2 linked regions of the Duganella zoogloeoides genome follow. The protein of the gene in region 2 interacts with the protein of the main gene of each other region in a pairwise test. Links are inferred from orthologs where the notes say so. Each region holds a gene or a part of one and is shown on either strand. Other genes may lie near its edges.

Region 1 (3,288 bases), 1.4 Mb from region 2 along the record:
AGTGTCTTGTGGCGCTTGCTGTAGATGGCGATCGGCGCGGTGGGCACTTTCACCAGTTCGGTGATGGGCAGCTTGTTCTCGGTGGCGAACTTGTTCAGGTACACGATGTGCTGGAACACGTTGGCGTCGAGCGAACCTTCGGCCAGCGCGAAGTTGGGCTGGATGTAGTCGTTGAACTCCACCAGCTTGACTTTATATCCCTTCTTTTCGAGCAGCGGCTTGATGCCCAGTTTGATCTGGTCCGCGTACGGACCGGCGCTGGTGCCGATAACGATTTCTTTCGGATCTTTGGCGTGAACCGGCGCGTTGGCGCCGAGCGCCAGTGCCAGTGCTGCCAGTATCGTGGTCAATGCGGCATGGCGGCGGATCGGATTGATCATGGTTATTCCTTAACGTTTGTCGATGCGTTTTGCAATGCGGTTGCCGGTGAACTGGATCAGTTGCACCATGATGATCAGGATGGCGACAGTGGCCACCATGATGTCGGTCTCGAAGCGGTAATAGCCGTAGCGGATCGCCAGGTCGCCGATGCCGCCGCCGCCCACCACGCCGGCCACAGCGGAATACGACAGGAAGCTGATCGCCAGCACGGTCAATGCCAGCACCAGGCCGGAGCGCGCCTCCACCAGCAGCACGCGCAGCACGATCTGCAGTTCCGACGCGCCCATGGCGTGCGCCGCCTCGATCACGCCGCGCGGCACTTCGCGCAGGTTCTGCTCGACCATGCGGGCGAAATACGGAATGGCGGCAAACGACAGCGGCACCGCGGCCGCCAGCGGCCCGATCGACGTGCCGGCAATCAGGCGCGTCAACGGCACCAGGGCGACCAGCAAAATGATGAACGGGAACGAGCGCACCGTGTTGACCAGCCAGCCCAGCACCAGCGCGGCCGGGCGGTTTTGCAGCGACTGGCCATCGGCCACCAGGAACAGCACGATGCCGAGCGGCCCGCCGATCAGCACTGCTGCCGACAGGCCGATGCCGAGCATGGTGAGCGTTTGGCCGACGGCAGTGCCCATCTCGGGCAGCATGGCGACGATGGCGTTGAACGACACGCCCAGCGTGGAAAACAGTTCAGACATGGGCCGGCTCCCGGTAGGCAGCGATGGCGGCAACATCGGCTGTGCGAGGGTCGGTGGCAGCATCGGCGGCGTTCGCGGGGCTGGCGAGATCGGCGACATTCGCCCTATTGGCGGTATTGAACGCAGCAAGCTCGCGGCCCAGTGCGGTCTTGCGCGGTGCGGTGTCGTGGCCTGCCGGTTCGTTCAGCGCGAATTCCTCGGCAATCGCGCCATCCTCGATCACCGCCACGCGGTTGCAGATTTCGGCCAGCACGGAAAGCTCGTGGCTGACGATGACGATGGTGACCCCCAGCCGGCGGTTGATGTCGCGCAGCGTGGCCAGCAGCGCGCGCGTGGTCTCGGCGTCGAGCGCGGACGTGGGTTCATCGCACAGCAGCACGGCGGGGCCGCTGGCCAGTGCGCGGGCAATCGCCACGCGCTGTTTCTGGCCGCCCGACAGCTGGGCCGGATAGCTGTCGGCCTTGACGCCCAGTTCCACCAGTTCCAGGCACTGGTTCACGCGCGCGGCGATCTGTTCCGGTTTCTGGCCGCCGTGGATGCGCAGCGGGAAGGCGACGTTGTCGAACACCGTGGCGTTTTGCAGCAGGTTGAACTGCTGGAAAATCATGCCGATATTGCGGCGCGCATCGCGCAGGTCGCGCTTCGACAGCGACGTCAGCTCGCGGCCGGCGACGGTAATCGCCCCGGCGTCGGGCCGCTCCAGCAAATTGAACAGGCGCAGCAAGGTCGATTTGCCGGCGCCGCTTTTGCCGATCAGGCCATAGATGTCGCCCTGGCGCACGTCGAGCGACACGTCGCGCACGGCGTCGAAGCGCCCGCCGTCGGGCAGGGTAAAGGTCTTGCTCGCATGTTCGATGCGGATCAGTGGAATAGTCATCGGGTACTTCAGGAGTAGGCGGTGGGTTCGGGCAGCGAGCCATCGAGCGCATGGCGTCCGAGGTCGCGGATCTTGTAGTCAACCGGGTCGTGCAGGGTATGCACGCGGACGTTGCGCCAGAAACGGTCGTAGCCATAGCGGACCGACGTTGACCGGGCGCCGGTCAGTTCGAACATCTGGTTGCTGATGTCGATGCCGGCGGTATGGGCCAGCACCTTGGCTTCCGCCACGGCGATTGCCAGGTCGCCGCGCTGGCGGGCGGTAACTTGCGGGCCGAGACGGAACAACCGTTCGAGTTCGCGTGCCGCATGGTCGGCCAGCACGGCGGCCGGCCGCAGCTTGAGCCACAACTGGCCGAAGCGGTGCTGCACCAGCGGATCGGCGGCAGCCGATTGGGCGCCGGACGCAAACCACGGCCGCGCCTCGTCCACCGTGTAGGCGCGCGCCGCTTCGAAGGCACCTTCGCCGATGCCCAGGTACAGGTTCGTCATGATCAGTTGCGCCACCTGCGAGCGCAGCGTCGATTGCGGCGTGGCCGCCACGCCTGGCGCCTGCAGCACCTGCGTGGCCGGCAGCGCCACGCCGGTAAAGTGGACGTTGCCGCTGTCGGTCTGCTTCTGGCCGAAGGCATCCCAGTCGGCCTGCACCTCCACGCCCGGCTGGCGGGTGGGCAGCACGCCGATCAGCGCGGTGCCGGTGGGCTCGTGCCAGGCCGAAACCGTCAGCCAGTCCGAGCCCACGGAGCCGGACGAAAAGCTCTTGATGCCATCGAGCGTGTAGCCGTAGTCCGCATCCACGGCCGCCGTGCGGCGGTCGAGCGGATTGAGGGCATTGCCCCAGAACAGATTCTGTTCGACAGTGAGCGTCAGGAAGCGGCGCTGCTGCTGCGGTGTGCCATACAGCTGGATGCCCGCCAGTTGCAGGTGGTGGAAACCGAAGATATGGGCCAATGCGCTGTCAGCGCGCGCCAGGATGCGCACCACTTGCAGCACCGTGGGCCAGTCGGCGCCCTGGCCGCCGAATTCGGCCGGTATCGACAGCGTGAGCAGGCCCGAGGCGCGAATTGCGCCGCGTTCCTGCGCCGCATGGCCGCCGGCCTGGTCGCGGGCGTTGGCGGTTTCGCCCAGGCGGCGCGCCAGGTCGGCGGCCACCTCGAGCGGATCGGGAGTAGTCGGCGGCGCCGGATCGGGCGCCGCTGTTCTGAGTGCGTTAGACATGGTATGTCCGTTGTATAGGTTCGGTGGCGCAGTATTGCACCGTGCTCCAAACCTCGTACACGAAGAATTCCGGCTATTTATATGCAAAAAAGTCATGTGTCGTAAACCGCAT
Region 2 (3,130 bases):
CGTGGCCAGCTTCGGCGCGCACACCGGGCAGGCCACGAACGGATCGCAGTCGTGCTCGAGATCGATGAACAGCTTGCCCATCACCGGTTTGCCGGCATAGGAATCGACGGTGACCGGGCGGTTTTTCAGTGAAGTGGCAGCCACGGCCGGCACGAAATCGGCGCCGCCGGGCGGCAGCCAGCGCGAGAACGCTTCGGTCGGTTTACCATCGGGCACGTACCAGGACTTGCGTTCGCCGTTCCAGCGGGCGCCCAGGGCCTTGGCCTCGTCTTTTTCCGCAAACGGAACTTTAAGAAACATCATGCGGCATACTCCGTGACGAACAGTGACAAAGCCGCTATTTTACGCGTCTGTGAGAAAATGAGCGCTTGAACTCCGGAGACACCGTATGCCCCTGATCGAACCATTGACCCTCACCCTGCCCGAGCTGGCCGAGCGCTGGCACATGACGCCGCAACAAATGCTGGCCGGCGCGGTGCCGCAAGTGCTGCCGATGTATTTCTATTTCGACGGCCTGGTGTTCGGCTTTGGCGACAAGTGGCTGCGCGCCAATGGCGACGCCGCCATCACGCAAGACCTGGACACCCACCAGACCCGCGCGGCATCGATCGAAATCGACCTGCAACGCCAGGCCCTGCACAAGCGCGGCCTGTTGAAACTGACGCAATGGGAAGAAGCGCTGAGCGACGACGAACTGGCCGAACACCAGGCCGAATCGGACCGCCTGGCCGGCGAAATCGTGCGCCTGACCGCCCTGCTCAAGCAGCGCCACGAAGAACGCCAGCAACACGTGCGCAACGGCCTGTTGCGCGCGGCGCCGCGCACCTTGAGCGACATCGCCCTGCACGGCAAAACCCGCTTCCCGCAATTTGCCTTCATGCCCAACACGCCGCCGGGCGCTGACAACACCGAACGCGTGCCGCCCGGCACCGTGGTGGCGATGGAAGACGGCTTTCCGCTCAAGGACGTGCTGACCGATGCCGACCTGGTGATCTCGATGCTCGACATCAAGCTGGCCGAGGAAGCCGGGCTGCATCAACAACCCGGCCTGTAAGTTTTATTTCAGCGCTTACTTGAGCGCAATACGCTTGTGTTCGCGCGCGGAGCGATACACCGCTTCGATAATGCGGATATCACGCAGCCCCTCCTCGCCTGCCACGATCGGCGTGCGGTCTTGCAGCACGCACTGCGACAAATGGTCGAGCTGGCCGGCGAACTGGTTGCTCGACGCATTCGGCGGCGCCGTGATTTCATTCTTGCGCCCGTCGCCCACCCACAGTTTCTGGCCTTGGTAGCCGGTGGCCGGTTCCATCTCGATGCGGCCCTTGTCGCCCATCAACAGGAACTGGTTGCGGTTGGCCGAATACATCGACATGCACGAACCGATCACGCCCGACGGAAACTCCAGCTGGAACTCGACCATGTCTTCCACGTCGCGGAAGCGCGGATCGGACCGGTCGGTGGTTTCCTTGGCATACACCGACACCGGTTCTTCGCCGGTCATGTAGCGCGCCGCCTGCAGCGCGTAAATGCCGATATCCATCAGCGAGCCGCCGCCCGACATCGCCTTCTTGGTGCGCCAGTTGTTGCCGCCCGTGGTGTAGCCGTGCTCGGAACGGAAATAGCGCAGCTTGCCGATCGCGCCCGAGCGCGCCAGCCGCCGCGCCTCGAGGTTGAATGGCTCGAAGTGGCAGCGGTAGCCGATCATCAGTTTCTTGCCAGCCTGCTTGCAGGCAGCGATCATCGATTCGCATTCGACCGACGACAGCGCCATCGGCTTTTCGCACAACACGTTCTTGCCGGCCTTGGCGCCGCGGATCGTGTATTCGGCGTGCATCGATACCGGCAGGCAGATATAAACGATGTCGATGTCGGGATTGTCCTTGATGCGGTCGTAGTTCTTGTAATCGTAGATATTCGATTCCGGCACGCCATACTCCCCGGCCACTTTTTTGGCCTTGACAGGGTCGCCGCTGACCAGGGCGACCAGCTTGCTGTGCTGGCAATACTTGAACTGGGGGATGATGACGCCGAGCCCGTAGCCGCCGAGGCCCACGATCGCGTAGCCGAGCTTGCGGTCGGGATTGGCCCACACGGGGCCGGCCACGGCCGTTGCCGCCAGCAAGCCACCAGCGGTCATGACCAGGTTACGCCGCGTAAAATCCATCATCGTCTATCTCCCTTGTTGGTTTGTCTTTCTGATTCGGTAATTTTAGTACACATGTTAGCGCTACAGAGCATCTCGACCGTGGCGCGCGCATAAATTTCGGCAGGGGTGCGCGGGCCTTTACACGCTAAGATAAGCAACCGTATTGACCTGGAGCCTGGCCATGAATGATCCGCACACAATACCCGAACGCCTGCCCATCGGCACGCTGGACGGCGTCGATTTCGATGTCGCCGCCTGGGGACCGGCGCAAGCCGATGTCGACTTCAGCGTCGCCTGCATGTTCGAGCACGAACAGGATGGCGCCCCCGTGGCCGGCGGCCTGCTCGGCCTCGACACCGCGCTGGGCAGCCAGTTGACGGCACTGCGCGCCAGCGGCGACTTCCGCGCCCAGGAAATGGAAACCATCCTGATCAGCCTGCCGCCAGGCACCATTCCCGCCCGCGCCGTGCTGGTAATCGGCCTGGGCAACCCCGAAACCCTCGATGGCGACCGCCTGCGCCGCGCCACCCGCGTGGCGATGCGCGAAGCGATCCGCCAGGGCGCCCGCTCGCTGGCCTTCGCCCCCAGCGTGCTCGACGGCGGCCACACCGACAACGCCGGCCTCGACATGCCACGCATGATGATGGACGGCATGCTCGGCGCCTTGCGCGCAGAGCACGCACTGGCCACAGCCGGCCTGGCGCCACCACCGTCGGTCCAGCGCTGCACCTTCGACGTGGGCGCGCCGCGCCTGCACAGTTCGGGCGAGGCTTTTATTGCCGCCTTCAACGAGTTCGCGCAAGCGCGCGGCGGCTGATTCTTCGGGTATATTGGGGACTTCACCACGCCCACCTACGGGAGCCGCCATGCACCACCTGATCCGTCCAGCAGCCATTGCCATGCTTGCCCTGGCCGCCAGCACCGCCTCGGCGGCCGTCACCGTCACCTACGCCAACACCGAGAAGATGACCGACGTGCCGC

The links.
Region 1: the proteins of SR858_RS03125 (region 2) and SR858_RS09260 interact in binary tests that used the Escherichia coli proteins (3 or more experiments, as listed by UniProt). The link is inferred for Duganella zoogloeoides from one-to-one orthologs.

What each region holds. Positions count from the first base shown.
Region 1 is NZ_CP140152.1:2,090,856-2,094,143, forward strand. What follows is about bases 18-2,989. They hold SR858_RS09260 (methionine ABC transporter ATP-binding protein), read right to left. Parts: upstream 1,960-2,989; coding sequence 1,075-1,959; downstream 18-1,074. Other genes in these bases: SR858_RS09250 (MetQ/NlpA family ABC transporter substrate-binding protein), read right to left, coding at 18-380; SR858_RS09255 (methionine ABC transporter permease), read right to left, coding at 390-1,082; SR858_RS09265 (acyl-CoA dehydrogenase family protein), read right to left, coding at 1,968-2,989. Also shown: more of SR858_RS09250, read right to left, coding at 1-17; more of SR858_RS09265, read right to left, coding at 2,990-3,176. UniProt on the Escherichia coli protein: Part of the ABC transporter complex MetNIQ involved in methionine import. Responsible for energy coupling to the transport system. It has also been shown to be involved in formyl-L-methionine transport.
Region 2 is NZ_CP140152.1:693,719-696,848, reverse strand. What follows is about bases 121-2,934. They hold SR858_RS03125 (Gfo/Idh/MocA family protein), read right to left. Parts: upstream 2,171-2,934; coding sequence 1,070-2,170; downstream 121-1,069. Other genes in these bases: SR858_RS03120 (M17 family peptidase N-terminal domain-containing protein), read left to right, coding at 2,331-2,934; SR858_RS03130 (hypothetical protein), read left to right, coding at 389-1,054; SR858_RS03135 (DUF5710 domain-containing protein), read right to left, coding at 121-303. Also shown: more of SR858_RS03135, read right to left, coding at 1-120; more of SR858_RS03120, read left to right, coding at 2,935-2,966; SR858_RS03115 (DUF3016 domain-containing protein), read left to right, coding at 3,016-3,130. UniProt on the Escherichia coli protein: Hydratase involved in the degradation of sialic acids. Catalyzes the reversible conversion of the dehydrated form of N-acetylneuraminate (Neu5Ac), 2,7-anhydro-N-acetylneuraminate (2,7-AN), to Neu5Ac.